Regions from separate parts of the Mesorhizobium sp. P2_A8 genome, predicted to be linked through region 1. Evidence: riboswitches for the same ligand, from Rfam matches in the RefSeq annotation. Region 1 holds a riboswitch; each other region holds the start of a gene.
The links. Region 1 has a riboswitch for cobalamin ahead of AC1D10_RS19940 (DUF1636 family protein). Riboswitches for the same ligand answer to the same signal wherever they lie in the genome.
Positions count from the first base shown of each region.

Region 1 (7,571 bases):
CCTTGGCAGTTCGGTCGAAAAGGAGAGATAGTCGCCAAGCTTCAGCACGTGGTTTGAACTTTCCAGCAAATCCAGCAGCTCACGAGGCGTTTGCGGAATCCCGTCAACCGCATACCCCTGTTCCTTGAGGTCGTGCAGCATGGCCAGCACGCTGGACGGCACGTCGAGGCCGACGGCATAGCCTGTGCGGCCGGGCGCACTGGGATAATCCGGGATCAGGATCGCCAGCTTGCGCTCGGCGCGGGGCGTTTCCTGCAGCTTGATGAAGGTCGCGACGCGGTCCGCGACTTGCGCGACGCGGTCGGGCTCCGGCCGGTTGGCGAAGGCGCGGTGACCAAGTGCGGGATCGACCTCGGTCTCGCCCTTGAAGGAAATCGCGCCGGCCAGGATGCGGCCGTCGAGCTCCGGCAGCACGACATGCATGGCGAGGTCGGCGGGCGCCAGCCCGCGCTGGTTGTTTTCCCAGATATCGTGGCGGGTGGTGGCGACGATGACCTGGAAGACAGGCACGCCGGCGCGGTCGAACAGGGTCTCAACACCGGGTTCGGCGCCGGACGCGAAGGCGGTCGCGGTGATGATGGCGGCAGGTTTGAGCGTGGTCAGTGCGGTTTCCACGAACGTCAGGGATGCCGGGTCCTTGAGGCTGGAGACGAAGATGGGGACCGGGTTGATGCCGCGCTGCCTGAGCGCTTCAAAAAGGGCGTCGATGGGCGCGACATCGGCGGCGAGCAGCATCGAGCGGTAGAACAGGATGGGGGTGACGGGGGCGTAGACGTGGGAAGGATCGCTACCGTTCCTGGACATCCGGACGACATCCAGGTCATCAACGACACCGCGCCCCGGCTCATAAAATCCCGCCTTCGGTACAGCCACCGGTGCTGTGACGGTGCTCTTGGCGCCAGCCAACCGCGCCAGCTTCTGCACCAGTGCGCTCATATTGGCCGGGCCGCCCTCGCGGAAATAGTCGAGCAGGCCGTCCAATTCCTCACGCGACAGCGTCGAGGCTTCGATCAGGCGCAGATCCTCGTCGCGGCATTCGCCGGGCAGCAGCGCCAGTTTTATGCCGCGTGCGCGGGCGGTCGAGGCAAGCTGGTCGCAGCCGTAGCGCCACCAGTCGTAGCCGCCGAGGATGCGCACGAGGATGATTTTGGCGTGGCGGGCGACGCTGTCGATCCAGAGATCGACGGACATGGGATGGCGCAGGTCGCGCAAGGCAGCCAGCCGCATCGAGGGCAAGCGGTCGGCATCGGTCTTCCATGCTGCCGCCAGCCCGGCGAGATCGCTGTCGGTGAAGGACAGGGCCACGATATCCGCCGGCGTCTGCCGCAGATCGACCGGCTCGGCGAGGTCGTCGAGCGAGGCGGAGGTCGTGGTGAGGATGTGCATCGCGGTCCGTGGTGTGCGTCAGCCGGCGAGTATACGCTCGATCGCCGGGCGGTTCAGCCCCTTCAGGCCGATGACGACGAGGCGCGAGCGGCGGTCGTCCTGCGCCGTCCAGGCGCGGTCGTAGTAATGATTGACGCGCGGTCCGACAGCCTGCAGCAAGAGCCGCATCGGCTTGCCGCCGACCTCGACAAAGCCTTTCACGCGCAGCACGTTTTCTTCCTCGGCGGCGGTAGCGACGCGTTTTGCCAGCTCATCTGGGTTGGCGATCGAGGCTATGTCGACAATAAAACTGTCGAAGTCGTCATGCTCGTGGTCGAGCTCGTCGTCGTGATGGGTCTTACGGTTTTCGATGTCATCCTCGACGGCAAGGCCAAGGCCGAGCAACACCGACGGATCGACCTTGCCCTGCGACGTCGGCACGATCTTCACGGCGCGAGCGATGTGCTCGTTGATGATGGCGTTGGCGCGGGCCGAGCCGGCGGCATCCATCAGGTCGCTCTTCGACAGGATGATCAGGTCGGCACAAGCGATCTGATCCTCGAACACTTCCTCGACCGGATCGTCGTGATCGAGTGTCGTGTCCTGCGCGCGCTGCGCCTGAAGTGCGTCCATGTCGTTGGCGACACGGCCTTCGGCCAGCGCCGGTCCATCGACGACGGCGATGACGCCATCGACCGTCACGCGGCTCTTCACCGTCGGCCACTGGAAAGCCTGGACCAGCGGTTTGGGCAGAGCGAGGCCGGAGGTCTCGATCAGGATGTGGTCGACCTTCGGCGTCAGCGACAGGATCTGGTCGAGCGCCGGCACGAAATCGTCGGCAACGGTGCAGCAGATGCAGCCATTGGCCAGTTCGACGATGTTTTCCTCGGGGCATGTGTCGATGCCGCAGCCCTTCAGGATCTCGCCGTCGATGCCGATGTCGCCGAACTCATTGACGATGATGGCGATCCGCTTGCCGCCGGCGTTTTCCAGGAGATGGCGGATCAGCGTCGTCTTGCCGGCGCCGAGGAAGCCGGTGACGACGGTGCAGGGAACGCGGGAGACGGAAGCGGTCATGATCAGTCCTTCAACAGGTCGAGGGGAGGGATGCGGGCGACGAGGCCACGCTTCAGGCTATCGGGGCGGCCACGCCAGGGAATGAGGCCGTCGGTCGAGGTGGCGAAGAGTTTTGCGCCAGAGACGAGGTCGGCGCCGCTGGTCGCGGTCAGGTCGCCGAAGACATAGCTCCAGCAGCCATCGCGCAGGATGGCGGCACTAAGGCGGCGCTTGCAATTGCCGAGACATTCGACTGTTCGGATGCGGATGTTTTCGTCCGATGCGGCGCGGCGCGTGTCCTCAGCCAGCAGTTCGCCGGCGCGGGGGTGGGCGTCGGAGCCGGTCTCGTCACGGCAGGAGGCGCAGACGATGACGGTGACGCCGGTCAAGGCATCATCGTTGCCGGACAAAATATCCGCTGTCTCAGCCGAAAAACTGCTGTCGCGTTCCAAATCAGGCTCCTTGCCCGGAAAACCCGCCAGGCGATCGGATACTTTGTGTCCTAGACGGCAGGTCTCCTGGCTCGCGGGTCATCGCCTTGGGTGCCGCCTTCCCGGGGTTATCCCAGTGGTTTTCGGCCCAGGCTCTTCGCTTACAGTTGCGGGGACAGCCGCGGATTTGAGATTTTTCATCCCGCACCGCATTCCCTCTTGGCTCCTCCCTTTGAAGAGAGGAGACCGTCTGGACCGGATTTAGGCTTGTGTATGCAGGCGTGTCAACGCGGGAGGGCGAGATCGCCAACCGCTGTGCTCAGAGCCGCAGGATTTTCTTACCCAGCTGCGCCCAACGGCTCAGCGTAACCGGTCTGTCTTCCGGTAACGCAAGGATGACCTGGCGCAGTGCCTGGTATCCATCGCCGTGGTGCCAATCCTGAGCAACGAGAAGCTCCTGGCCTTCCAGCCATGTTTCATTGTCCAGGAGAACTTCCTTGCCCATAAGTTCTCCGCCGTAGCTCGCCACGAAAATCCGGACGAAATGACTGCCGGGAGGAACACTAGCCGTGAACAGTTTTTCCAGCTGGGCATAGAATGCCGGATATGTCCGGTTAAGCGTACATTCCACCGCAGCCTGGTTGATGACAGGTCCGCCGTACACCTTCCAACTGGCATCATTGCGCTGCCAGAACTCGATTTCGGCTTGCATGTTCTCGCAAACATGGCCCGCAAGGCCCTCGATCAGAACGTGAAATACACCGATCAGGAACTTTCCGAACGCCTGGCCTATCGCTTGTTGTCGTGTGTCGCCCATTCCAACGAATGATTCGATGACTTGCTGAGTGTCCAGCAACGGCGAGAAGACGTAGATTTCGAGGACAAGCCTGTGAGACGTGTCTCCTTGCTCCCTGTCGAAAATCTCGGCCTCAAAGCGCAGGTCCTCCAGTTCAAGCCTGACATCGTGCTGCCCGCGGATGGCGCTGATACCATGCGCAATCAACGCTTCGTGAATCAGGTCGAGAACCTCTTGCGATGCCATTGCCAAACCTCGACCGACAAATCTACTCAAACGTCTGCGGCCGACGGCTGATGTCAAGAGCGCCCTTTGTTGTTGACTGATTCAGCAGCGCCAGGCCCAAATCGCCGGCCGGCGTCACTTCGATGCGCTCCAGGCCGAGCCACCCCTGCATCTGCTTCAGTTCCTCGAAGAGCTCGGCGGCGGTTTCTGGCGGCGCGCCGGGTTCGGCATAGGCGGCATGGACGCGCAGGACACTGGCGGGACGGTCGGCCTTGAGATCGACGCGCGCCACGATGCGGTCGCCGAGCAGGAACGGCAGCACGTAATAGCCGTATTGTCGCTTTTCGGCGGGGGTGTAGATCTCGATGCGGTAGCGGAAATTGAACAGGTTTTCGGTGCGCGTCCGCTCGAAGACGACCGGGTCGAAGGGCGCCAGCAAGGCACGAGCCTCGATCCGGCGTGGCAAACGGGCGTCCTTATGGAGGTAAGCCGGCTTGTCCCAACCTTCGACGCGCATGGGCAAAAGTTCGCCGGTCTCGACCAGTTCCTCGAGGCGGCCCTTCATATCGGCTGGAGAAAGGCGGAAATAGTCCCGCAGATCGCCTGATGTCGCGATGCCATGGGCGCGGGCTGAGATGCGCAGCAATTCACGATGCGCATCTTCTGGGGCAGGTGTGGGCAGAGCCAGAATCGCCTGCGGCAGCACGCGCTCCGGCAGATCGTAAAACCGTTCGAAACCGCGGCGGTGCGCGGTGGTGATGCGGCCGGCCCAGAACAGCCATTCGAAGGCATGCTTGGCATGGCTCCAGCCCCACCAGCCGCCCGAGCCTTTCTGGCCTTCCAGCGCCGAGGCGGCGATCGGACCCTGGTCGACGACGTGGCGATAGATCTCTTCGACATAGGCGGCGTGTTCACGGCCCCACTTGGCCAGCCCGCCATACATCTCGTCGCCGCGCTCGGCCCGCTGCATGCGCCAGCGCATCAGCGGGTATGTCTCGACCGGGAGATAAGAGGCTTCGTGGGCCCAGTATTCGAACACCGTGCGCTTGCGCGTCACGGCGGCGTTGTCGAGCAAAGCGAGCGGGTAGGGGCCGAGGCGCGAATAGAGCGGCATATAGTGAGCCCGCACCACGGCGCTGACGGAATCGATCTGCAAGAGGCCGGTGCGGGCGAGCACGCGGGCGAAGTGACGGCGGTCAGGCGTGCCGGTGGGGCGGGTGTCATTGAACCCCTGAGCCGCTAGCGCGATGCGGCGAGCCATGGCGAGCGAGATTTTTTCCTTCATGGGAGACGGGACTCTGATGATTTTCGAGCAAAAGGAGCCAGTGATTCCGCGTCATGCTAGCAGGGTTTTGGCGGGATCCATGTCAGGAGAGAAAAGTGGAGTAAAAAGTGAAGGAAATCAAACAGGAGCGGAACGGACCAGTTTCTCCCGATGTGCCGTCCAGCACCGTCTTTTGAACAAGGTTTGACTTGCTTCGCCGAAAGCGCTGCGCTAACCCTCGCCGCGTTGCAGCATAGGCACTTAAAACGGTTCAGCGGTTAAACTGTCACGCTTCCGCATTAGGGTTCGTTGCTGTAATCAGAGTGGATTGGCCGCCAACGGAAAGCTGCTGCATGACCGCACTTTTGAGTTCGTATCTGCCCATCGTCCTGTTCATCGGCGTGGCGCTGGTCGTCGGCCTGGCGTTGCTTGTGGCGCCGTTCCTGGTGGCCTACCGCAACCCCGACCCGGAAAAGCTTTCCGCCTACGAGTGCGGTTTCAACTCGTTCGACGACGCCCGCATGAAGTTCGACATCCGTTTCTACCTGGTGTCGATCCTGTTCATCATCTTCGATCTGGAAGTGGCCTTCCTGTTTCCGTGGGCTGTATCGTTCTCGAAGATCGGCATGCTCGGCTTCTGGTCGATGATGGTCTTCTTGGCGGTGCTGACCATCGGCTTTGCCTATGAATGGAAAAAAGGAGCGCTGGAATGGGATTGAACGACAGTTCCGGAACGCTCGTCGCGCCGAAGCCCAAGGGCCTGATCGATCCCAACACCGGCAGGCCGGTCGGGGCGGATGATCCTTTCTTCCTCGAGATCAACAACGAACTGGCGGACAAGGGCTTTCTCGTCACCTCGACGGAAGCGCTGATCACCTGGGCGCGCAGCGGTTCGTTGATGTTCATGACGTTCGGTCTCGCCTGCTGCGCGGTCGAGATGATCCACACCTCGATGCCGCGCTACGACTCGGAGCGGTTCGGTGTTGCGCCGCGCGCGTCTCCGCGCCAGTCCGACATCATGATCGTCGCCGGCACGCTGACCAACAAGATGGCGCCTGCGCTGCGCAAGGTCTACGACCAGATGCCGGAGCCGCGCTACGTCATCTCGATGGGCTCCTGCGCCAATGGCGGCGGCTACTACCACTATTCCTATTCGGTGGTGCGCGGCTGCGACCGCGTCGTGCCGGTCGACATCTATGTGCCCGGCTGTCCGCCGAGCGCCGAAGCGCTGCTTTACGGCATTCTTCTCCTACAGAAGAAGATCCGCCGCACCGGCACGATCGAGCGGTAATCACTATGGATGAAGCCAAGATTATCTACGGCAACCCTGAGCCTTGGCTGGGTTTGACGTTCAAGGCGTTAGAGCAGCGATTTGAGGAAACCGACTCTGGTTCGAGGTTTTATTCTTCCACGCTTTCAGCAGACTCAAAATTTGGCAATGCCGGTGTCGGTATCGACATCATGTTGAATGATTGGGAGGCCGAGCCGACGAGCGATCCACAAATAGTCTTTTATCATGGCGACGTGAGGCTGCGTTCGCTTGGAGATCGAACCAAGAACCTGATTTCTGAAATGTCGGCCAGGTTTTGCTCTGCGTCGTCAGGCCGGGGGGCAGTCACCGAAAAGTTGTTCGTCGAGTGCGTTGCCCTAAATGGTGACCCCGCAAATCTGCAAACCCGGCAGTTTGTCGGAAAGTTGTTTTTTGACGAACCGGGTGGTGACGATGAATGTCAAATTTTTTTGACCATTGACGCGGTTAAAGAGAGCGGTTGGTTTGGTGAAAAAGACGTGGAAGACTCGCGCAAGGTCCTAGGCTGGTTGGCGAGATTGTCATGACCGCATCCCTGAGCGAACTGTCGACCTATCTCGGCGAGAAGCTGAACGGCCGCGTGAATGACTCGGCGATCGCCTATGGCGAACTCACCGTCCATGTCGAGCCGCGCGATCTGGTCGAAGTGATGACCTTCCTGCGCGACGATGCGCGCTGCCAGTTCATCTCGATCATCGACGTCTGCGGTGCCGACTATCCGTCGCGGGCCAAGCGCTTCGACGTCGTCTATCACCTGTTGTCGCCGAAACAGAACGTGCGCATCCGCGTCAAGGTGCAGGCCGACGAAGAGACGATGGTGCCGTCGATCACCGGCGTCTATCCCGGTGCCGACTGGTTCGAGCGCGAGACCTATGATCTCTATGGCGTGCTGTTCTCCGGCCACCCGGATCTGCGCCGCCTGTTGACCGATTACGGTTTCGAAGGCCATCCGCTGCGCAAGGATTTCCCGCTGACCGGCTTCGTCGAGGTGCGCTACGACGACGAGGCCAAGCGTGTCATCTACGAGCCGGTCGAGCTCAAGCAGGAATTCCGCAATTTCGATTTTCTCTCGCCATGGGAAGGGACGGATTACGTCCTGCCGGGCGATGAAAAAGCCAAGACGAA
Region 1 covers NZ_JBFUDB010000006.1:372,947-380,517, forward strand. Annotated here, with positions in the region: gene cobN (cobaltochelatase subunit CobN) at 1-1,386, opposite strand, end outside; gene cobW (cobalamin biosynthesis protein CobW) at 1,405-2,442, opposite strand; gene AC1D10_RS19940 (DUF1636 family protein) at 2,445-2,873, opposite strand; cobalamin riboswitch at 2,913-3,118, opposite strand; gene AC1D10_RS19945 (DUF6348 family protein) at 3,172-3,894, opposite strand; gene AC1D10_RS19950 (winged helix-turn-helix domain-containing protein) at 3,917-5,158, opposite strand; gene AC1D10_RS19955 (NADH-quinone oxidoreductase subunit A) at 5,491-5,856, shown strand; gene AC1D10_RS19960 (NuoB/complex I 20 kDa subunit family protein) at 5,847-6,428, shown strand; gene AC1D10_RS19965 (hypothetical protein) at 6,434-6,973, shown strand; gene AC1D10_RS19970 (NADH-quinone oxidoreductase subunit C) at 6,970-7,571, shown strand, end outside.

Region 2 (7,571 bases), on a different contig from region 1:
GCGACATGTGGTTCTAGCGCGCCGCTTGAACGGGCGACATGCCCTAGAAAATGGTTCGCGAAGCCTGGCGATCGACGGCTGGAGACAAGCCGTCGCCGCGATCCCCCGAAGCCTGCTCGCGGGGAGGCTCGGGCGCGCCCACAGGCGCCGGACCGGGATCCGGCAGGACGACCAGTTGCGGCACCTGCTTGTAGGAAAAGCCGCCGCGGATATCGCCCATCTTGCCGGCGATGATGCCCATGGCCGCCTTTTCAAGGCTGCGATCATAGCGCGTTTCGGCGGCGGCCGGCGCGACGATGGCCGCTGAAAGCGCCACGCCGCACAGAAGCGTTCTCATTGTTGTTGTCTCCCTGCCTGATCACGGTCTAGCAGGGCGCCGTTGAAAAACGGCCAAGAGACAGGGTAAGCAAATCGCCAAACGGCAGCCTTAACAAGGCGTTAAGACATCAAGCCGGCAAACTGATTCAAGCCCTTGAGATTTTGATTCAGGCGCGCTGGGCGCTGGCTGTATGGCCGAGGGCGACGAACACTGTGCGCACGATGCCGGCGGCATCCAGCCCGGCATCGGCATACATCTTTTCCGGCTTGGCGTGGTCGGAGAATACGTCGGGCAGCACCAGCGGGCGCACCTTCAGGCCGCTTTCCAGTAAGCCTTCATGGGCGAGAAACTGCAGCACGTGGCTGGCGAAGCCGCCGACGGCGCCCTCTTCCACCGTCACCAGAACCTCGTGCGAGCGGGCCAGCCGCCGGATCAGATCCTCGTCGAGCGGCTTGGCGAAACGGGCATCGGCGACCGTGGTGGAAAGCCCGGCCGCGCCAAGCTCCTCGGCGGCAATCAGGCAATCCTGCAGCCGCGTGCCGAAGGACAGCAGTGCGACCTTGCTGCCTTCCCTGACGATACGGCCCTTGCCGATTTCGAGGATCGCGCCGCGCTCCGGCATGTCGACGCCGACGCCGTTGCCGCGCGGATAGCGGAAGGCGATCGGGCCCTCGTCATAGCTCGCCGCGGTGCGCACCATGTGGCGCAGCTCCGCTTCGTCGGCCGCCGCCATCACCACAAAACCCGGCAAGGTTGCCAGGAAGGTGGTGTCGAAGGCGCCGCAATGGGTGGCGCCATCGGCGCCGACGAAGCCGGCGCGGTCGATGGGAAAACGCACCGGCAATTTCTGGATCGCGACGTCGTGGACGACCTGGTCGTATGCGCGCTGCAGGAAGGTCGAATAGATCGCGGCGAACGGCTTGTAACCTTCGGTGGCGAGGCCGGCGGCGAAGGTCACCGCGTGCTGTTCGGCGATGCCGACATCGAAGGTCCGCGACGGAAACGCTTCGCCGAACAGGTCAAGGCCGGTGCCGCTCGGCATGGCGGCGGTGACCGCGACGATGCGGTCATCCTCACGCCCTTCCTGGACCAGGCTTTCGGCGAACACCTTGGTGTAGGCCGGTGCGTTGGCCGGCGCCTTGGCCTGCGCTCCGGTGATGACGTCGAACTTGTTGACGCCGTGATATTTGTCGGCGGCGGCCTCGGCCGGCGCGTAGCCCTTGCCCTTCTGGGTGACGACATGGATCAGCACCGGGCCTTCGCCATTGTCGCGGACATTCTTCAGGACCGGGATCAAATGCTCCAGATTGTGACCGTCGATCGGGCCGATATGATAGAAGCCGAGTTCCTCGAACAGCGTGCCGCCGGTGACATAGCCGCGCGCATGCTCGACCGCCCGGGTGATCGCACGATCGGCGCGCTTGCCGAGATAGGACGTCAGTTTCTTGCCGAAGTCGCGCAGGCCGACATAGGTCTTGCCCGAGGCCAGACGCGCCAGATAGGCGCTCATCGCGCCGGTCGGCGGCGCGATCGACATGTCGTTGTCGTTGAGAATGACGATGAGCCGGGCATCGAGCGCGCCGGCATTGTTCATCGCCTCGTAGGCCATGCCGGCCGACATGGCGCCGTCGCCGATGACGGCGATGACGTTATTGCGGCCGCCGGAGAGGTCGCGAGCGGCGGCCATGCCGAGGCCGGCCGATATCGATGTCGAGGAATGGGCGGCGCCGAAGGGATCGTACTCGCTCTCGGCGCGGCGGGTGAAGCCGGACAGGCCGCCCTCCTGACGCAAGGTGCGGATACGGTCGCGGCGGCCAGTCAGGATCTTGTGCGGATAGGCCTGATGGCCGACATCCCAGATCAGCCGGTCATCCGGGGTGTTGAAGACATAGTGCAGCGCCACCGTCAGCTCGACCACGCCAAGGCCGGCGCCAAGATGGCCGCCGGTGCGGGACACCGCGTCGATCAGCTCGGCGCGAAGCTCGGATGCCAGTTGTGGCAGTTCGCTCTCGGCAAGCGTGCGCAGGTCGGCAGGGATGCGGACCTTGTCGAGGAGCGGCGTATGCGGCGTTGCGTTCACGGGTAGGCCTGCTCGGGCTTTCTGTTCATGGGCGGGATAGGCCGCCGGCCGGCGAAAGTAAATGCGTGTCAGTGACGCGGATCAGGTTGTGGTTCTATCTGTTGGGCATGATCTCGTCCGAAAACCGGTTCCCATTCTCGGGATCATGCCCTAGCTTTCCGGCAGCGGGATAAATTCTTCCTCATCGCCGGGAACGATGTCGAAGCGGCCCGTCTTCCATTCATGCTTGGCCTGCTCAATGCGCTCCTTCGACGACGAGACGAAATTCCACCAGATGTAACGCTTCGAGCCGAGCGAGGCGCCGCCGAACAGCATGAAATGCGCGCCTGTCTGCGACGACACAACGATCTCGTCACCGGGCCGGAACACCAGCAAGCGCTCGGCCGGGAAAACGTCGCCCGAAATCGAGACCTCGCCTTCGAGCGTGTAGATGGCGCGCTCTTCCGCGTCGGCGGGAATTTTCACGCTGGCACCGGGCGCCAGACGCAGATCGGCATAAAGCGTCTCGGAGTCGGCCCTCACCGGGGACCGCAGCCCCTGGAAATCACCGATGACGATGCGCCCGCTGACGCCTTCGGCATCGATCTCGGGAAGTCGAAGCGCTGCGGTGTTTTCGAACACCGGGGCCACTTCTTCCTTGCCGTCCGGCAATGCCAGCCATGTCTGCAGGCCTGAGACCGACATCGGCGCGCCGCGCAGTTCCTCGGGCGTGCGTTCCGAATGAACGATACCACGGCCGGCGGTCATCAAATTCACGTCGCCGGGCTGGATGACCATTTCGGTGCCGAGTGAATCGCGATGCCTGATCTTGCCGTCGAACAGGTAGGTCACCGTCGACAGACCGATATGCGGATGCGGGCGGACATCGAGCGCCTGGCCGGCGCGCAGGATCGCCGGGCCCATGCGGTCGAAAAAGATGAAGGGCCCGACCAGCCGCCTTTTGGCGGTCGGCAGGGCGCGGCGCACCTGGAAACCGCCAATGTCCTTGGCGTTCGGGATGACCATCAGCTCGATCTGGTCGCTGGCAAAGGCATCGCCGACTTCAGGGTCTTTCCCAGGGAAGAAGTTCATGCACTCTCCTTGTCAGCGGCCGCGCCTACTTGCGTCAGGCAAAACGGACCGCGGCTTTTGCCCGCGCCTTAGCTGCCACCTCTTCGCGATTGCGGGGATGCTGATGGGTTTCGAGGGAATCGAGAAGCTCACGGGCCGATGCCGCGATGGCCTCGACGGCGTGGTCAAACGCGTGCTGGTTCTGCTTCGAGGGCCGTGTCGTTCCGCTCAATTTGCGGACAAACTGAAGGGCTGCGTCGCGCACCTCGTCATGGGTTGCAGGCGGATCAAAATTGAACAGGGTCTTGATGTTTCTGCACATCGTTTGCGAACCTCCTCTTCCTGAAGCCGTTTCAATCGGGGCGAATTCCATCCTCGATCATGATCATGTCCAAAAACCGGTGAGGCAAGACCATCGTTCGGGAGCATGCCTCAGTCGGCGTCGAGCGGCTCCGTTCCAACCGGCTTGCCGTCGCGCGACAGCCTGATCTTCTCGACCTTGTCCTCGGCGGCCTTCAGCAACCGGTCGCAATGTGCCTTCAGCGCCTCGCCGCGCTCGTAGATGCGGATCGACTGGTCGAGCGGCACGTCGCCACGCTCCAGATCATCGACGATCTTCTCCAGCGCGTCGAGTGCCTGTTCGAAGCTCATCGCCTTGATGTCTTCGTTGGTCTCACCAGCCATCATTCATCCTTTCATCAGTCGCCCGACATGGGCGGCGACCGAAAATGCCAGTCCCTGCAGATCGTAGCCACCCTCGAGCAAGCTGACGAGCCGGTTGCCGCTGTGGCGCGTGGCGCGCTGCATCAACTGGCCGGTCGCCCAGTCAAAATCGTCCTCGGTCAGGTTGATCTCGGCCAATGGATCTCGGTGATGCGCGTCGAACCCGGCCGAAATGATGATCAGGTCCGGCGCGAAATTGTCGAGCGCCGGCAGGACCCGCGACAGGAAGGCGTCGCGGAAAACCTCGCTGCCGGTCTGCGGCGCCAACGGTGCGTTGACGATGTTGCCGGCGCCGGTTTCGCTCTTTGCCCCGGTGCCGGGATAGAGCGGCATCTGGTGCGTCGAGCAATAGAGCACCGTCGGATCGTCCCAGAAAATATCCTGCGTGCCGTTGCCGTGGTGCACGTCCCAGTCGACAACGGCAACGCGCTCGACGCCATGTTTCCTCTGTGCATGGCGCGCCGCAATCGCCGCCGTGTTGAAGAGACAGAAGCCCATGGCGGTGGTTTTTTCGGCATGGTGGCCGGGCGGTCGCGCGGCGACGAAGACATTGTCGGCGCGGCCTGTGAAAACGTCGTCCACGGCAGCGTTGGCAGCACCAATCGCCGTGATCGCCGCTTGCCAACTCTTCGGGCTGGCGGTGGTGTCGGCGTCGATGCGGGCAATGCCCGTGTCGGGAATGGATGCGCGGACGCGGGCGACGAAATCGGCGGGATGCGCGTAGAGGATGGTGGCCTCGTCGCCCTCCGGCGCCTGGACGCGATCGAGCGTGGCAAAAGCCTCGTCGTCGAGCACACGCTCGATGGCGCGCAAGCGGTCGGGCCGCTCGGGATGGCCGGGCGGCGTGATGTGCTCGAGGAAGATCGGATGGCTGTAGAGACGGGTGGTCATCGCCCTAATCTAGTGACCCGGATCGACAAAGGCCATGCGCAGGCGGTTGATGACTGGGGAAAATCACGCCTGCGTCCATTGGTGTCGCTACGGGCATTGGCGTCGTTAGCGCTTCGGCGTAAGGTCGGCGCCACTGCCTGGTGCTCGCCGCAAGCGAGAGAATCGGGAACACGGTTGAATTCCGTGGCGTGCCCAACGCTGTAAGGGGGACCGCGCCGGTAAATGCCACTGTCGATGACGGGAAGGCACCGGACGCGGGTTGATCCTGAGCCAGAAGACCGGCCTGGCAGGTATCGTCGTCCGCATGGTCAGGCGGATGACATCTACACTGCAATCGCAAGGGGACACGCGATGCCGGAACACATGACCGCTCCAGTTGGCGACGGATTTGACCAAAGTGCACGCAACGCGGTTTACCGCGCCATGTTCACGCGGCGCGATGTCCGCAGCCATTTCCTGCCCACCGCGCTCGAAGATGATGTGCTGGCGCGGCTGCTGCTTGCGGCCCATCACGCGCCATCGGTCGGCTTCATGCAGCCATGGAACTTCATCGTCATTCGCGACACCGAGCGACGGCAGAAGGTGCGCGACCTGTTCCTGGCGGCGCGCGAACAGGAGTTGCCAGCCATCGCGGAAGAGCGACAGGCGCTCTACCGCAAGCTCAAGCTGGATGGCATCTGCGAAAGCGCGCTCAACATCTGCATCACCTGCGACCGCCAGCGCTCGAAGGGTTCGCCGCTGGGGCGCTGGCACAATCCGGAGATGGACCTCTACAGCACGGTTTGCGCGGTGCAGAACTTCTGGCTGGCGGCGCGCGCCGAAGGTGTTGGTGTCGGCTGGGTCAGCATCATCGAGGCGCAGGCGTTGAAAGATCTGCTGTCAATTCCCGAGCATGTGACGCCGGTCGCCTATCTCTGCGTCGGCCGCGTCTCGGAGTTCGCGCCAAAACCGGACCTTGAAACGCACGGCTGGGGACGCCGCCTGCCGTTGCCGGAGCTGATCATGAGCGAGATTTTTTCCGGGCAAGGCGAAGCGCCGCTCAAATCGACCGTAACGCGCCTCAACGCTGTCGGCGCCGCACCGGCGACGGCGACCGCCGCTGATCAGCCTGTCGCGCCGGCCGTGCCCCAGCGCGAGCCACCGAAGGAGGCCAGCGCCTTGTCCTTGAGTTCCCTGAATTTCGACGACGCTTCGGCCAGCCGGGCGTCCCACTCGGGATCGGGCACCTGGCCCTCGATGGTCCTGAAATAGACCTGCATCAGGCAGGCGATGGCGAAGGGTTCGATGAACGCGGCCTTGAAAGCCCAGGCGAAGACAATGGCGAGCACGAAGGCCCAGCCCGCGAGCTGCCCGGGCATGAGGAAAAGAATGGCACCGGCCGGAGCCAGCATCAGCAGGAAGATGACGAACGACACGCCCCACATGATGACCGCCAGCCAGACGGCGTTCTTGACCATGATCCTGCCGTTCTGGGCGTAGAGCACGACGCCTTGCCGCGCCGTCTCGAACGGCGAGGCTGAATTGATGCGGACGTTGTAGCCCAGGATGATCTCGTCGACATAGGTCAGCGACAGGCGGATCACCGTGTTGATGAAGGAGACCAGGCCGCTCAAGCCCGGGATCGGCAGGAAAGCGGCGACGCCGCCGATCAGGCCGGTGATGGCGCGGATGGCGCCCTTGACCAGCTGGTCGACGACGAAAAGGATGTTGGCTTCGGCAAAACGCCGGGTGACGATGTCCTTGGCGTAGGCAATCTGGTTCTGGCCGTCGGGAATATCGCGGCCGTCGATCAGATGGACCATGACGGCGATATGGCCGGCCTTGACGACGTAGAGGATGTATTCGCGGATCCAATAAACGGCGATCGAGACGATACCGAACCCGACCACGCCGCCCCACAAGGCAAATGACAGCGGCCCGTCAGGATCGGTGGAGATATGGCCGATACCATAGCCAACGGAGGCGCCCGCACCGGTCGCAATGATGTAGGCCAGCGTGATGCCGAAATAGACGATCATGCGAAAGACAATGAAGGGCCAGGTCCGCATCATGATAGACACCGACCTGCCGATATCGAAATCCCACATGCCCCGAATCTCCGCTTCAGAGATGGCGCGAGAGGATGCGCTCAAACCGGCTATTGTCAATTGCGGGCAATGGCGCCGGACCGCCTATGGGGATTTCAGTTCGGCTGCGGATCAGGCTTTTTGAGCAGGCCTTCGAGCAGTTGCTTGAACGCCGTGACCACCTTCTTCGACGTCGCTTCGGGGTCGCTCGAATTGGCGATCCGTTGCGCCGCCTGACTGCTCGCCCCGTTGATCAGCCGCGAGGCAGTCTCGGGGTCGAGGCTGGATACGACAACCCCCTCCTCCTGCAACATCGTCAGATGGCTGGTCATTGAAGCGATGCATGCATTGGCATTCGGCCATTGTGCCGGATCTCCCAGCACGGCTGGGCCATCCCGGAACATGATGCGCTGGATTTCCGGTTCCAACGCCATCTCGATAT
Region 2 covers NZ_JBFUDB010000005.1:529,595-537,165, reverse strand. Annotated here, with positions in the region: partial or broken gene AC1D10_RS17780 (GFA family protein) at 1-17, shown strand, start outside; gene AC1D10_RS17775 (hypothetical protein) at 44-337, opposite strand; gene dxs (1-deoxy-D-xylulose-5-phosphate synthase) at 486-2,399, opposite strand; gene AC1D10_RS17765 (pirin family protein) at 2,550-3,470, opposite strand; gene AC1D10_RS17760 (DUF2277 domain-containing protein) at 3,505-3,771, opposite strand; gene AC1D10_RS17755 (exodeoxyribonuclease VII small subunit) at 3,882-4,133, opposite strand; gene AC1D10_RS17750 (histone deacetylase family protein) at 4,137-5,063, opposite strand; cobalamin riboswitch at 5,185-5,364, shown strand; partial or broken gene bluB (5,6-dimethylbenzimidazole synthase) at 5,415-5,996, shown strand; gene AC1D10_RS17740 (hypothetical protein) at 6,167-7,150, opposite strand; gene AC1D10_RS17735 (TetR/AcrR family transcriptional regulator) at 7,246-7,571, opposite strand, start outside.
Region 2: linked by a shared signal. The riboswitch ahead of bluB (5,6-dimethylbenzimidazole synthase) and the one ahead of AC1D10_RS19940 (DUF1636 family protein) in region 1 are both predicted to bind cobalamin.

Region 3 (7,571 bases), on a different contig from region 1:
ATCGTGGCCGAGCAGGCCGCCGACTGGGTGCCGGACAAAGCCCAGACCGCCTTCTCGGCCATGCTGCAGGCGCATCCCGACATCAAGGTGCTTTATGCCAGCAACGACATGATGGCGGCCGGCGCGCTGCTTGCCGCCAAAGGTGCCGGCAAGGACGTCAAGATCATCGGCACCGATGGCTTGCCGGGACCTGCCGGCGGCATCGAAGCGGTAGCGAAAGGCGACTGGGCGGCGACCTTCACCTATCCGACCGGTGCCAAGGAAGCGATCGAGATGTCGAAGAAGATTCTGCTCGATTGCGCCACTTCGGTGGAGCCGACAGTGACAGTGGAGACGACGGCGATCACGGCGGAAAATGCCAAGCAGATGATGGGGAAGTGAGGGAGCCAGCCACCAAGGTTGGATATGACAAGGCCCCCCGCGGGGCCTTGTTGTGTTCTGGGGCACTAATCCTGCAAGGAATGGCTGCTTCGCGCCTCATGACAGTTGCAGAGATCAGTTTTACCGCTTCCTCAAAGCAGACATCGTTGGCACGCGTAGCGCAAGTGGCCGTGTGACCTACCTTCCCGCCGATTGGCCCGAGGCACGCCCAGGTGTCTCTTGCTGCCTACCGTATCGTCGCGAAGGTGCGGGTCACGCCTTGTTCTTGGTTAGACGCTCCAGCGCATCCACTATCAAATCGCAGAATTTTTGATGGTCGAGCTTCATCGCCACGGTGTGGCGGAAGTCGACCTGCTCGCTCGCCGTGCCGCCGAAATGGTGCATGCCGCCCATCTTCTCGAAATTGCAGACCGTCATGCCTTTGGTCCACCGGCCGGCAAGCTCGACGCGGATATCGGCCTTCTCGGTGGTGAAGACGGTCGGGTCGATCATGGCCGCGACGCAGCATGCGTCATGCACGGCGGGATACTCGATCTGCAGGAGGCCACCATGCGTCGTCGCGATGAACTCCCAGATATCGAGGATGAACTTGGCGATCGGGCCGCCTACCGCGCGCACCCGGTCCTGAAGCCCCGTGGTGGCGAGCGCTTGATGCGTCAGGTCGAGCCCCACCATGGTGACGTCCCAGTTGGCCCGGAACACCACGGAGGCTGCTTCCGGGTCGGCATAGACGTTGAACTCCGCCGCGGGCGTGATGTTGCCCCTGGTAAAACTGCCGCCCATTGCGATGACCGATTTCACCCGCTCGACGATGCGCGGATCCTTGCGCACGGCAAGCGCGATGTTGGTGTAGGGACCGACCGGCACCAGCGTGATCGTCTTCGGCTCATGCGCCATGACGGTGTCGATGATGAAGTCGACGGCGTGCCGCTTGTCGAGCTCGAACGAGGCGGGCGGCAGTACGGGGCCGTCGAGCCCGGTCTCGCCGTGGATCTCGACGGCCAGCACCTGATCGATGAGGAGCGGGCCGGGAGAGCCCTTCGCCACCGGTACCTTGATGCCATAGGCGGTGCATACGGAAAGCGCATTGCGCGTGGTGTTCTCGACATTGTGGTTGCCCGAAACCGTGGTGATACCGAGGAGATCGATCTTCGGATTGCCTGCCGCCAGCAGGATGGCGATAGCGTCATCATGCCCTGGGTCGCAGTCCAGGATGATCTTTTCCATATGGCACCTCCTCTGTCGGCCGAGCCTGCCGCGACTACAGACTGCCGCCGCTTGCGCCGTCAAGGTTCTCGCCCTCGGCAACCGTAGTGCCAACTCGCTCGGCCCCCCGGCCACCTTCTACCTCCGGTGGCGAGCCCATTTCGAGCAGCTGCCACCTGCCGCCGCCGTGTTGCGCACAAGTGGAGTTGACATCGTCGCGGAATATCGCTTCAAACGTAATGTTATTACATTTGGATGGAGCCGCGACGTCGCAAAAAACCGTTGCGATGCGATCGATGGAAATCTACGCTGGCCCGGTGATGGTCCCCTGGCCGCAAGGCAAGGGGTGAAAAGGGAACACGGTGAGATCCCAAAGGGTCGAGGCCGTGGCTGCCCCCGCAACTGTAAGCGGCGAGCAAAATCCGTAAATGCCACTGGCCGGCAAGGCTGGGAAGGCAGGATGGCGCAACGACCCGCGAGCCAGGAGACCTGCCATCAGCATGAGTTGACCGGACGGGGTGTGCCGGGAGGAGACGTGGACGTCGGTCTTGTCGGCCGATACGCCAACATCCTTCCGTCGCCAATCGAGAAAGACGGAAAGTTGGACGGCGCTACAGATCGTATTCACCGCATTATTGTCTGCACGCTTTGCCGCGACGTCCCGACAGGGATCAGGTCGGGTGAAAATTTGTGCTCCGATTTGCGTTCCCGGCTCTCGGCCCACCATGAACCCGCCGTGGCGCATGGCTTCACGGTCGAGGGCGTGTCTTGCATGGCCGGCTGTGCACGGCCCTTGACGGTTGCCTTCCAGGCATCGGGCAAGGCTGCCTATCTCTTCGGCTCCATCGATGCGCAGGCCGATGTCGGCGATCTCGTGCGATTCGCCAAGCTCTATGCTTCGCTCGCCGATGGCTGGTGCAATTCGGGACAGCGCCCGGCGGGATTGGCCGGCAAGACGCTGGCCCGCATCCCGGGTCCGGAGAATCCGGCGGGAAACAGCCGATGACAGCGCCGGTTCTCGAAGCGCGTGACCTCAGTGCCATGGCGAATGGCCGGGATCTGGTCCATGCGGTCAGCCTGTCGGTGGCCGCGAGCGATCGCCTCGCCATCATCGGCCCCAACGGCGCCGGCAAGACGACGCTGCTGCGCATGCTGTCGGGCATGCTGCGGCCAAGTTCCGGCGAGGTGAAGCTTGGCGGGCGCCGGCTGGACAGGATTTCGGCCGCCGAGCGGGCACTGCATATCGCCGTGGTCGGCCAGACCGACCAGCCCGATCCGCGGCTGGCGGTGATCGACTATGTCGAGCTTGGCCGGGTTCCGCACGCCGGGCTGAGGCGCAGGAGCGACGAACGCGACATTGTCGTCGACGCGCTGCGCCGGACCGGCCTGCTGCCGCTGCTTGGCCGCACCATCGGCTCGCTGTCGGGGGGCGAGCGCCAGCGCGCCCAGCTGGCGCGCGCCATCGCGCAGGAGCCAAAAATTCTGTTCCTCGACGAGCCCACCAACCACCTCGACCCGCGCGCCCGTGGCGAACTGCTCGAACTCGTGGCCGGCTTCGGCATGACGGTGATCGCGGTGCTGCACGATCTGGCCCTGGTGGCCCCCTTCGCCACCAGGGTCGCGGTGATGAACAATGCCCGCCTGCAAGCGTTCGCCGCGCCGCGCGAAGCGCTGACCCAACAGCTGATCCGCGAGATTTTCGGCGTCGACGTCTTTCGTCTGCGCCATCCGACCGAAGACCGCGAACTGACGGTGTTCGAGGTGCCGAACCGCGCCGCGCCGCCATCCTGATCGAAGCCGTTCCGCCCAATCCCTGTTCAACAAAGGAGCACTTACCTTGAAACGCCTCGCCTTTTCGCTTGTCTTCTCGCTGCTGGCCTCGACAGCCTTCGCCTTCCCTGTGACCGTCGACAGCTGCGGCAAACCGCTGACCTTCGACGCGCCGCCGAAGCGTGCCGTCATCCATGACCTCAACATGGCCGAGATGACTTTTGCGCTGAAACTGCAGCCGTCGATCGTCGGCCTGACCGGCATCACCGGATGGTACAAGGTCGGTCCCGAATTCAAGGCCGAGCAGGGCTCGATCCCTGAACTCGCCCCCAAATATCCGACGCTTGAAAACCTCGTCGCGGTCGAGCCCGATTTCTTCTTCGCCGGCTGGTACTACGGCATGAAGCCGGGCGGCGAAGTGACGCCCGACACGCTTGCCCCGCATGGCATCAAGACGCTGGTTCTGACGGAAAGCTGCGTCCATCTCGACAAGAACCGCCCTGCCGCCTCGATGGACCTGCTCTATGGCGACGTCGAAAAGCTGGGCAAGATTTTTGGCAAGGAGGCTGAGGCGCAAAAGCTCGTTTCGGGCTGGAAGACGCAGCTCGCCGACATCACCGCCAAGGTCGGCGACCGCAAGGGCACGCGGGTGTTCCTCTATGATTCCGGCGAGGACAAACCCTTTACCGCGGGCAAGTTCGCCATCCCCAGCGCCATGATCACTGCCGCTGGCGGTGACAACATCATGGCCGACATGGACACCAGCTGGGGCAACACGGACTGGGAAACGGTGGCCTCTCGCAACCCGCAATTCCTCATCCTGCTCGACTACCAGGACGGCGGCGGCTACAAGAAACTGCTCGATTTCCTGAAGGCGCATCCGGCGATGAAAGAAACGGACGCGGTCAAGAACGAGCGTTTTGTCGCCCTGCGCTATGCCGAGCTGACGCCTGGGCCCGCCAACATCGAAGCGATCGACAAGATCGCCAAGGCGATGCATCCGGAAGCATTTTGAGGCATGTCGCCCAAAAATGCGCCGCGGTTTTTGCCAACGACATGCATGAAGAAAAGATCTGGGAAGTGCGTCGCATGAGCCCTGATGGACGCGACGCATTTCCAGGCTTGCGGCACAAGGCATTCGCACTCGCCATGATGGCGGGAGCGGCGGCGATCGCCGCGCTCGCCTTGCTGTCGATCGCCTATGGCTCGACGCTGATCCCGTTGACGGACGTCGTGGCTTCGCTCGGCCATGCAATTGGGCTGGGTGGGCACGACGTGTCCGGCCCGGTCGGCAAGATCGTCGTCGACCTGCGGCTGCCGCGCACGATCCTGGCCATCTGCGTCGGCGCTGGCCTGGGCGTCGTCGGTGCGCTGCTGCAGACGGTGACCCGCAATGATCTGGCCGATCCGTTCCTGTTCGGCCTGTCTTCCGGCGCAGCTGCCGGCGCGGTTTCCGTCATCACCGTCTTCGGCGACAGTTTTGGCATCTGGACGTTGCCGGTCGCGGCCTTCACCGGCGGCATATTGGCTGCCGGCGTTGTTCTGCTTCTGGTTGCGCGGGTGAGGGGGCAAGGGCCGGAGCGGCTGATCCTCGCCGGCCTTGCCGTGTCGTTCATGTTCACCGCCTTGACCAACTACCTGGTCTTTGCCGGCGATCAGCGCGCCGCCCACTCGGTGCTGTTCTGGACGATGGGCGGGCTCGGCCTGGCGCGCTGGGACAACATCTGGCTCGGCGCGCTGGGTGCGGGCACCATCCTGGCCTATGCGCTATGGAACCACCGCCGGCTCGATGCTTTCCTGGCCGGCGAAAATGCCGCCGAAAGCCTTGGTGTGCCGGTGGCGCGGATGCGCAGGATGACCTTCCTCGTCGCCGCGTTCGCGACGGCGATCCTGGTCTCGGTCGCCGGCGTCATCGGCTTCGTCGGGCTGATGATCCCGCATCTGTCGCGGCCGCTGGCGGGTCCTTTGCATCTGCGGCTGGTTGCCGGCTGCGCGGTCTTCGGCGCGGTGCTGTTGCTGGTAAGCGATCTTCTCGCCCGAACCTTGCTGCCGCCGCAGGAACTGCCGATCGGCATCATCACCAGCTCAGTCGGAGCGTTCTTCGTCGTCACCATGCTCATCCGCAACCGGCTCTGATCGCGGTGGGCCCGATCGCGCTGGGCAAGAGTTCCCGCCTCAGACCGTCCAGAAATAGCGCACGATGTGAAAGAAAACCGGGGCAGCGAAGACCAGGCTGTCGGTGCGGTCCATCATGCCGCCATGGCCCTCGATCAGGTGGCCCCAGTCCTTGACGCCCTGGTCGCGCTTGATCGCCGAGGCGACCAGCCCGCCCAGAAAACCCATCGAGCAGGCGATGAAGGCCACGGCTGCCGCCTGCAATGGCGAGAAAGGTGTCACGAAGGACAACAGCGCGCCGAGCAGGCTCGCCGACACCAGTCCGCCGATCAGACCTTCCCAGGTTTTCGACGGCGAGACGTTCGGCGAAAAACGGTGTTTTCCGAAGAGCTTGCCAAAGATGTACTGCAGCACGTCGCTGCCTTGCACGACGATGATCAGGAAGGCGATCAGCAACAGGGTGCGGCCTTCAAAGCCCGGAACATTGAGGGTCAGCAGCGCCGGAACATGGCTGACGCAATAGACCGAGATCATCACCGCCCATTGCTGCGCGGCGATCCGCTCGAGAAAGCGCTCGGTGTCGCCATGCAGCGCGGTGATGGCCGGCATCAGCAGGAAGCAGTAGACCGGAATGAAGATGACGAAGAGCCCGTACCAGGCGGTCCACACCAGCCAGTATTGAAACGGTATGATGATGCCGAACATGCCGAGCAGTACCCAATGGTCGCTGCGGCTTGTATGCGTCAGCGTTACGAATTCGCGCAGCGCCGCGAACGAAATCAGCGCGAACAGGATGGTCATGCCGTAGCGGCCGAAGAAGAAGGCGACCGTCATCAGCGCCACCATCACCCACCAGGCGTTGATGCGCTGCGTGAGATTGACCAGCGTTGAACTGAGCGGCTTGGGCGCCCGCGCTGAAAGTATGGCGGCGATGATGCTGGCGGTGGTCAGCACCGCGAGCAGGCCGATGATCAGAATGGAAATCTCGTGGCGCATCAATCGTCTCGCTCGGGACGCGGGTTGAGCGCCAGCAGCGTGGCGTGGGCGCGCTCGAGAAAGGCGCGGCGTTCTTCGCCCGGGGCCACCGCCACCGGTGCGCCGAAGACGACGCGGCACAGCAGCGGCACCGGCAGGAACTGGCCCTTGGGCAGCACGCGCGACATGTTCTCGATCCAGCACGGGATCAGCTCGACCTCAGGCCGCGCCATCGACAGATTGTAGAGCCCGGAGCGGAAGGCCAGCAGCGGCTCCTCGGTCATGTTGCGGGTGCCCTCGGGAAACAGAATCAGCGAATGGCCTTGGTCGAGAACCGAGAGCATGATCTCGATCGGGTTTTCTTCAGGTCTCGTCCATTGCCGGTTGATGAGCACTGACGACAGCATGTCCTCGGCGATGAAGCGGCGCAGCCGCGACTTTCCCCAGTACTCGCCGGCAGCAACCGCGTGGGTGATCGCGCGCTCCTTTTCGCTCAGGCAGGCCGACAGCAGGATGAAGTCGCCATGGCTGGTGTGATTGGCGAAATAGATGCGCTGCCGGTCGGATGGCAGGCTGCCATTCCAGATCGGACGCACCCCGGTCACCACCCAGGCCAGCGCCGAGAGGCCAACGGAGGTTGCCGTCTGCAGCAAGGTGAAGGTCTTGAGCGAAAGCTTGTTCATCGCGGCGCCCAAAACCCCGCCGTCAGGAGCGCTGCGGCAAACAGGGCCAGGGCTGCGCGCTGTTTGAACAGCAAGCGACGGGTACCGGCCATGCGATCATCGAGCGGGCGTGTCGTGGACGGCGAAGGTTTCAGGCGCATGCGCTTCAGTATGTCATCCACCGCGGCACCACCGGAAGCCTCGTCATTGTGGCTGGCCATCAGCCGGAACAACAGCGCGTCGAACACCAGAAGCGCCGACAGCGCCAGCACCGCAACCGCGCTGGCGGCCGAGATCGACAGTGGGATGGCCGCGCGCAAAGTCTCGAAAGCGCCGCGCGCCGAAGCAGCGAGGGGCACAAGAATACTGGCGGTCACCACAACCGCAGCCGGCCATGCGGCCTGCTGCATCAGCATGCGGGCGAAGCGATCGGCGCGTTCCTGGTAGGCATTGCCCGTCATG
Region 3 covers NZ_JBFUDB010000008.1:400,182-407,752, forward strand. Annotated here, with positions in the region: gene AC1D10_RS24800 (substrate-binding domain-containing protein) at 1-381, shown strand, start outside; gene AC1D10_RS24805 (nucleoside hydrolase) at 634-1,608, opposite strand; cobalamin riboswitch at 1,892-2,098, shown strand; gene AC1D10_RS24810 (DUF1636 family protein) at 2,123-2,593, shown strand; gene AC1D10_RS24815 (ABC transporter ATP-binding protein) at 2,590-3,378, shown strand; gene AC1D10_RS24820 (ABC transporter substrate-binding protein) at 3,425-4,372, shown strand; gene AC1D10_RS24825 (FecCD family ABC transporter permease) at 4,447-5,493, shown strand; gene AC1D10_RS24830 (phosphatidate cytidylyltransferase) at 5,533-6,468, opposite strand; gene AC1D10_RS24835 (lysophospholipid acyltransferase family protein) at 6,468-7,130, opposite strand; gene AC1D10_RS24840 (hypothetical protein) at 7,127-7,570, opposite strand; gene AC1D10_RS24845 (phosphatase PAP2/dual specificity phosphatase family protein) at 7,567-7,571, opposite strand, start outside.
Region 3: linked by a shared signal. The riboswitch ahead of AC1D10_RS24810 (DUF1636 family protein) and the one ahead of AC1D10_RS19940 (DUF1636 family protein) in region 1 are both predicted to bind cobalamin.

Region 4 (7,571 bases), on a different contig from region 1:
ATAGGCCTTCACATGCGAACCGGGCGTCAGATGGTCGAACATCCAGCGTGTACCGATGCTGCCCGCTTGCGCCTTGATCGTCACCGCGATCGAGAACGGCCGCGATGGCGAAGACGACAGCGTGTAGGTGCGCATCAGCGGCCCATCGGCGGTCGGCAGTTCCAGCGTCACGAACTGGCCCGGCTTGTAGCGGAACCAGGTCTGGTTATCGGAGCGGAAGGTGAAGGTCTTCACATCAGGTGCTTCGTCACTGACGCCGATCACTTCCAGCACCTGGAGCCTGTCGTTCCAGGGCGTCATCTGGTCGAGATGGCGATAGAGGCCAAGGTCCGTCATCGCATTCATCCTCTTGTCCCTTTTATTCCGTGCGTGTCGTGATCCCAAAACCGCTGCGCACTCTTGGGCGACATGCACCAAGGCGCGTCGCGTCGAAACGGGTTCATGCGACGCGCTTCAGGTCTTGTTTCCTTGCATGTCGTTGTCTCAAAACCGGGGGCCATTTTTGAGCGACATGCACTAGGCAACGCTGCGCAGCGCCGGCCGGCCGCCTTCGGCAAGCCGCGGACCGATGAACGACGCGTACCATTCGACGAACTGGATCACGCCGCCCTCATGCAGCTCCGAATAGGGGCCTGGCTCGTAGGCGGGCGATAGGATGCCGAAGGCGTTTTCCTCGACGATGTGGCGGTCCTGGTCGTTGGTCTCGGTCCAGACATGGGTGAGTTCGGCGAGATCGTAGTCGACGCCTTCGACCGCATCCTTGTGGACGAGCCATTTGGTCGTCACCGCCGTTTCCGTGGCGCTGATCGGCAGCACGCGAAACGTCACCGCGTGGTCGATGAGGATGTGGTTCCATGTCGTCGGATAGTGATAGTGCATCAAGGTGCCGATCCGGTCGGCGGAGACGGTGTCGGAGAGGTTCTTCTTCACCGCCCGCTTGCCGTTCATGGTGTAGCTGATGGCGTCGCGCAGCAGCGGCGCGCGGGTGGCGCGGTACTGTCCGGCCGCATCGATGCGGAATTTGCTCGGCAGGCCGGCCGCTTCGCATTTCGCCCAGTGCGCAAGCATTTCCGGGTCGCTGTCGGCCCCCTGCACGCCGGTCACCGTCGGTGCCTCCGGGAAAGTTTTGCAAAGCTCCGGGTGATTGCCGGCGCAATGGTAGCACTCGCGGTTGTTTTCCCAGACCAGCTTCCAGTTGCCCTTCTCGACAATGGTCGACTCGAACGCCACCTTGGCCTCGCGCAGCCGGTGCGGCAAAAGGTAGGGCTCGATCATAGCCCGCATCGGTGCGAAATCCGCCGGCTCCTTGCCCAGGCAGATGAAGATGTAGCCGCCGACACTTTCACAGGCGATGGGCTTCAGGCCGAACTGGCTCTTGTCGAACCCGTCCGCCATCTGTCGGGCAAACAACAGCCTTCCGTCCAGCTCATAGGTCCACTGGTGATAGGGGCAGACCAGCTTTGCCGCCGTGCCCTTGTCTGAATTGCAGACTCGGCTGCCGCGATGGCGGCAGGAATTGTGAAAGGCGTTGATATTGCCCTTCTGGTCGCGGACAAGGACGACCGGATAATCGCCGATCTGCGCGGTAATGTAGCTGCCCGGCTTGGGCAGCTCGCAATCATGGCCGATGAACAGCCAGTCGCGATACCAGATCAGCTCCATGTCGAGCTTGAAATAGTCCGGATCGGTGTAAAAGGGCTGCTCGAGCGAGAAGCCGTTCCTGCGGCTCTGCAGCAGCCTCAGCATATCGTTGCGCGCGTCCATGTCCTGTCCTCATAGCCAAGGACTGAACTGGTGGTGATGGAGGAAGGATCGGACGCAGACCGGCGAAGCGCCGGACATGCACTATCCACCTCTTGACCGCCCACCGCGATCAGTCGAGTTCAAATATCTCGGGCTGGTTTCCGGGCTCTGGAGTGTCCTTGCGGACGGTCGCGACACCTTCCCAGGCGTTTGCCCAGTGGTCTCCCGTTGCGACTTGAACTCCACCACCGTTGCGGGGGCAGCGCCGGATTCTGACCGGCTTCCCAATTCTCCGCTTCGTCGTCACGAAGCGGCACCTGAGATGACATGATCTAATCACGATCGCGGGCGCGCCATCGGCATGAAAACGACATCGTATCCATGCGGCGCGACACGCATGCGAAACGCTCCGGCCGGCTATTGCGGAGCCGAAACCCGATCTCCTAGGCAGCCATCGCCGGCTGCAATCTCCTCGAATCCGACCCCTTGCCGGGGCCTAAGAAAGGTTAACGGTTTCGAAAAGTGACTATTAGCAACTTCTAAAATCGAACCGAACGGTTCGTTTCTGTTGACGGTGCGTGCAGGACGGTGTGAACGCTGGGCCTCCGACACAGTTGGTGATCGGGGTGCCGATTTTACATAACTATTTGATATCACAAAGAAAAACAACTGGTGTGGATGCTCTTGGCACAATTTCAAGTGGCAGATTCTTGGTCCACGCGGAACAACTTCGTGATTGGAAATGGCTGGATGGCTTTCCCACATCGGGGCGGTCCGAACGACGCGATTTCATCCCAAGACACGCCGCTAGACGGACGGGAAAAATACTGGAGTACCTAAAATGAAAAAGATCATTCTCACTGCCGCCGCCGTTCTGGCCATTTCCGGCAGCGCCTTTGCTAACGGTAGCGACCACTATGGTTCGAACGCCCCGGTAGCCACTGCTGTCGACAGCTCGCAGACCGCTTCGATCAAGAAGCCGGAACCGGCTGCTCAGACGCCTGTCCAGGGTAGCGACCGCAATCTCTTCGGCCACTAACGCCGATTCCCAGAAGGCGGCGGGCTCGCCCGCCGCCCTGGCAAAATCCAGAAATTCAGGAGAGCTAAAATGAACAAGATCCTTATTGCTGCCGCCGCCGTTCTGGCCATTTCCGGCAGCGCTTTCGCCGGAAGCGACAACTTTGGCTCCAAGGGCGCCAATCAGCCTGCCGCCTCGGTCGACAGCTCGTACACGGCTTCAACCAAGAAGTCCGAGCCGGCTGCGCAGACGCCTGTCACCCATGGCAGCGATCGCAACCTGTTCGGCAACAACTGACATCCGAAACTAGCATCCGACGGCGAGGCGGCGGGTCAGCCTGCCGCCTCGAATTCGAAAATACCGGAGTATCAAAAATGAAAAAGATTGTTCTTACTGCCGCCGCTCTTCTGATTGCCGCTGGCAGCGCCTATGCCGGCAACGACAATGTTGGCGGCACCGACATCAACAAGCAGGCGACCGTCAACGTCGACGCCTCGCATACGGGCTCGATCCGCAACAGCGATTCGCCCGTTTACAAGTTGCTCAACTCGTCGGGCGACGTACAGAAGTCTGCCCCTCAGGGCAGCGACCGGAACCTCTTCGGCCGCTAACTAACAGCCGAAGCTGATCTGCAAACAAAGAGCGGCGGGCCTGTGCCCGCCGCTCTTCGTTTTTCATGTGGCCTCCGACGTCCTCCTGACCTCAGGCCGCCTTTGCTTCCGGCTGACGGAGCGAGAAGGAGTGCCCGTCCGCGTCGAAGATGTGAAGGTCGCTGGCGTCCGCGCTCAGCCGCAGCGTCGCCCCGCGCTTGACCTCGACATTGCCTGGCATCTTGGTCACCAGCGGCAGGTCGGCGCGGCCGATGTCGACATAGACAAGTTGGACCTCGCCGAGCTGCTCGACATAGTCCACCGTTCCCTCGAACAGATAGTCCGCGCCGCTGGCGATCATCAGGTCCTCTGGCCTGACGCCGAAGCTCACCGAGGCACCGTTTGCCGATGCCGGCGTGGCGATCGGTACGGTTGCCTTGCGGCCGCCGACATGGCTGACGACGGTCGGGTTTCCGGTCTTGTCGATGGTCGCCGGCAGGATGTTCATGGCCGGCGAGCCGATGAACTGGGCGACGAACAGATTGCCGGGCTTCTTGTAGAGGTCCATCGGGGTGCCGACCTGCTCGATATGGCCTTCCTTGAGCACCACGATGCGGTCGGCCAGCGTCATCGCCTCGACCTGGTCGTGGGTGACGTAGATCATGGTCGTGTTGGGCATCGATTCCTTGAGCTTGGCGATCTCGATGCGGGTGGCGACGCGCAACGCCGCGTCAAGGTTCGACAACGGCTCGTCGAACAGGAACACTTTCGGATTGCGCACGATGGCGCGGCCGATGGCGACGCGTTGGCGCTGGCCGCCCGACATCGCCTTGGGCAGGCGGTCGAGATATTTGGTCAGCTGTAGGATTTCGGCCGCCTGCTTCACGCGGCGGTCGATCTCGGCCTTGTTCTCTTTGCCGATCTTCATCGAGAACGCCATGTTGTCGTAGACGGTCATGTGCGGGTAGAGCGCGTAGGACTGGAACACCATGGCGATGCCGCGCTTCGATGGCGGCACGTCGTTCACGACCTCGCCGGCGATCTTGAGTTCGCCGGAGGTGATTTCCTCGAGCCCGGCGATCGACCTCAGCAAAGTCGACTTGCCGCAGCCCGACGGGCCGACAAAGACGATGAACTCGCCCGACTTTATGTCGAGGTCGATGCCGTGGAGAATGTTCAGATTGCCGTAGGACTTCTTCACTTGTCTTAGCGTGACATCGGCCATTGGTTTCCTCCCAGAAATTTGAAATTCAAGTGATTTGAAATTCAGTCGATGCGTCCGAACCAGGCGCCGTAGCCGCCAAGCTGTACGGAACCGGTGCTCGCCTGCCCCGAAAATCCGTGCCCGGGCAAAGGTTGCAGCGATCGGTTGCCTAGGTCAACCTTGGCTGGCTCAGCTCCCAGATTGAAGACGCAGACGATCTGTTCGTTGCCTGCGCGGCGTGTGAAGGCGACCGTGTCGCCCGCACTTTCGATGAATGTGATGTCGCCCTTGGCCAGCGCCGGATGTGCGCGGCGGAAGGTGAGAAAGCGCCGGTAGTGCTCGAGCAGCGAGGTCTCGTTGCCCTGCTGGACATTGACCGCTTGCGACAGATGCTTGGCCGGCACCGGCAGCCAGGGCTTTGCCGAGGAGAAGCCGCCATTCGTGGCGCTGCCGTCCCACACCATCGGCGTGCGGCAGCCGTCACGGCCCTTGAATTCCGGCCAGAAGCGGATGCCGTAGGGGTCCTGCAGATCCTCGAAGCGAAGGTCGGCTTCGCCGAGGCCAAGCTCCTCGCCCTGATAGATGCAGACAGAGCCGCGCAAGGACATCAGCAGCGCCGAGATGACCTTGAGATAGGCGGTCGGATCGGCTTCGCCAGCAGCCCAGCGCGAGGCCGGGCGCATCACGTCATGATTGGAAAAGGCCCAGCACGACCAGCCGTCGCTGGCGACCTTGCCGAAGGATTCCAGCACCGAGCGGACCTTGGCCGCGCTGATCTTTTCCGGTGCCAGGAAGTCGAACGAGTAGCACATGTGCACGCGCTTGCCGCCGGCCGTATAGGCCGCCACCACTTCCAGCCCGCGCTGCGAATCGCCGACTTCGCCGACCGCGGCGGTTGCCGGATATTCATCGAGCAAGGCGCGGAAGCGTTCGAGGAAGCCGAGGTTCTCGGGGCGGCTCTTGTCGTAGATATGGTCCTGATAGTTGTAGGGGTTGACCGCGGGTGCGGTCTGGTCGTTGCGCTGCTCCGGCGGCAGTGGCGGGTTGTTTTCCAAGCCCTGGCTGTGGAAGTAGAAATTGATGGTGTCGAGCCGGAAGCCGTCGACGCCGCGCTCCAGCCAGAAGCGGGTGACGTCGAGCAGCGCGTTCTGGACCTCGTGATTGTGGAAGTTGAGGTCGGGCTGTTCGGCCAGGAAGTTGTGCAGGTAATATTGCTGGCGGCTGGTGTCCCATTGCCACGCCGAGCCGCCGAAGATCGACAGCCAGTTGTTGGGCGGCGTGCCGTCCGGCCTGGCGTCCGCCCAGACATACCAGTCGGCTTTCGGATTGCCGCGGCTCGACCGGCTTTCCTTGAACCAGGGGTGGTTGTCGGCGGTGTGCGACAGCACCTCGTCGATCATCACCTTCAAGCCCAGCCTGTGTGCTTCTGCGGTCAGCGCATCGAAGTCGGCCAGCGTGCCGAACATCGGATCGACGTCGCAATAGTCGGTGACGTCGTAGCCGAAATCCTTCATCGGCGACTTGAAGAACGGCGAAATCCAGATGGCGTCCGCACCGAGTCCTGCAATGTAGGGGAGCCGGCCGATGATGCCCTTCAGGTCGCCGATGCCGTCGCCATTCGAGTCCTGGTAGCTGCGCGGATAGATCTGGTAGATCACCGCACCTCGCCACCAGTCACGATCGACGGCGAGGTCAGGCTTCGAACTGGCCTTCAAAGCGGATTGCATCGTCTCAGCCTCCTTTCACCGAGCCGGCAAGCAGCCCGCGGACAAAATAGCGCTGCAGCGAGAAGAACACGATCAGCGGCACGATGATGGTCACGAAAGCCGATGTCGTCAGGATCTCCCAGTCGCCGCCGCGGGAGCCCAGCAGCGCGTTGAGCTTGGCGGTCAGCACGATCTGGTCTGCCTCCGTACCCAGGAAAACCATCGCCACCAGCAGATCGTTCCATACCCACAGGAATTGGAAGATGGCAAACGAAGCCAGCACCGGGAACGACAGCGGCAGCACGATCTTGACGAAGATCTCGAAATCGCTGGCGCCGTCGATGCGTGCCGATTCCATAATTTCACGCGGCAGGCCGGCAATGTAGCTGCGCAGCAGGTAGATGGCGAAGGGCAGGCCGAAGCCGGTATGCGCCAGCCAGATGCCGAGATAGGTTTTCGACGGCATGCCGAAGAAAGCGCCGACGCCGTTGTAGAGCTTCAACAGCGGGATCAGCGACATCTGCAGCGGCACCACCAGCAGGCCGATGATGACTGCAATCAACAGCGCCCGGCCGGGAAAGCGCATCCAGGCCAGCGCATAGGCTGCAAAGGCGGCGATCAGGATCGGGATGACTGTCGCCGGGATGGTGACCGTCAGCGAATTCATGAACGATCGTCCGATGCCTTCCGAAAACAGCACGGTCTTGTAGTTGTCGGTGGTGAATTTGGGCGGTGCCGACGAGGCATAGTAGACGCGCTGGCCGCGATCGCCTTCGAAAGCCTTGGGCGACTGCATGACGAAACTGCCGTCGGCGTTGAGCTGCAGGGTCACGCCGTCGCCGAGATCGGCTGACGTGCCGGCGGGATATTGCGTCGGTGCCGCCGATTTGACGCCGAAGGCGCTGATGTTGCGGTGAGCATCGTCGCCGAAGATATTGCCTTGAAGGACGAACTTGCCGTCCTTTTCGACTTGCGTCGAGGCGGCCGGCAGCCGGCCGGCTTCCGTCTGGGTGGAACTGGAGAACGAATTCCACCAGCCCGAGGCGATGATCTGGTCCTTGTCGCGCAGCGACGACACCAGGATGCCGAGCGTCGGCATGGTCCAGATGGCGACGAAGATGAAGACGGCAATGTGGACACCAAAGCGGCTGGCGAAGGAATTTCCGGTCGCAACGGCCATCTCAATGTCCTCCCGTCTCTTTGTTCGCCTGGCGGATGTTCCAGACCATGATCGGAATGACCGCGATCATGATGATGATGGCGATGGTGGCGCCGCGGCCGAAATCGCCGCCGCCACGGAACATCCAGTC
Region 4 covers NZ_JBFUDB010000001.1:12,289-19,859, reverse strand. Annotated here, with positions in the region: gene AC1D10_RS00100 (FAD-binding oxidoreductase) at 1-336, opposite strand, end outside; gene AC1D10_RS00095 (aromatic ring-hydroxylating oxygenase subunit alpha) at 517-1,764, opposite strand; cobalamin riboswitch at 1,879-2,079, opposite strand; gene AC1D10_RS00090 (DUF680 domain-containing protein) at 2,585-2,782, shown strand; gene AC1D10_RS00085 (DUF680 domain-containing protein) at 2,852-3,058, shown strand; gene AC1D10_RS00080 (DUF680 domain-containing protein) at 3,136-3,372, shown strand; gene AC1D10_RS00075 (ABC transporter ATP-binding protein) at 3,464-4,576, opposite strand; gene bglA (beta-galactosidase BglA) at 4,618-6,282, opposite strand; gene AC1D10_RS00065 (carbohydrate ABC transporter permease) at 6,287-7,441, opposite strand; gene AC1D10_RS00060 (carbohydrate ABC transporter permease) at 7,443-7,571, opposite strand, start outside.
Region 4: linked by a shared signal. The riboswitch ahead of AC1D10_RS00095 (aromatic ring-hydroxylating oxygenase subunit alpha) and the one ahead of AC1D10_RS19940 (DUF1636 family protein) in region 1 are both predicted to bind cobalamin.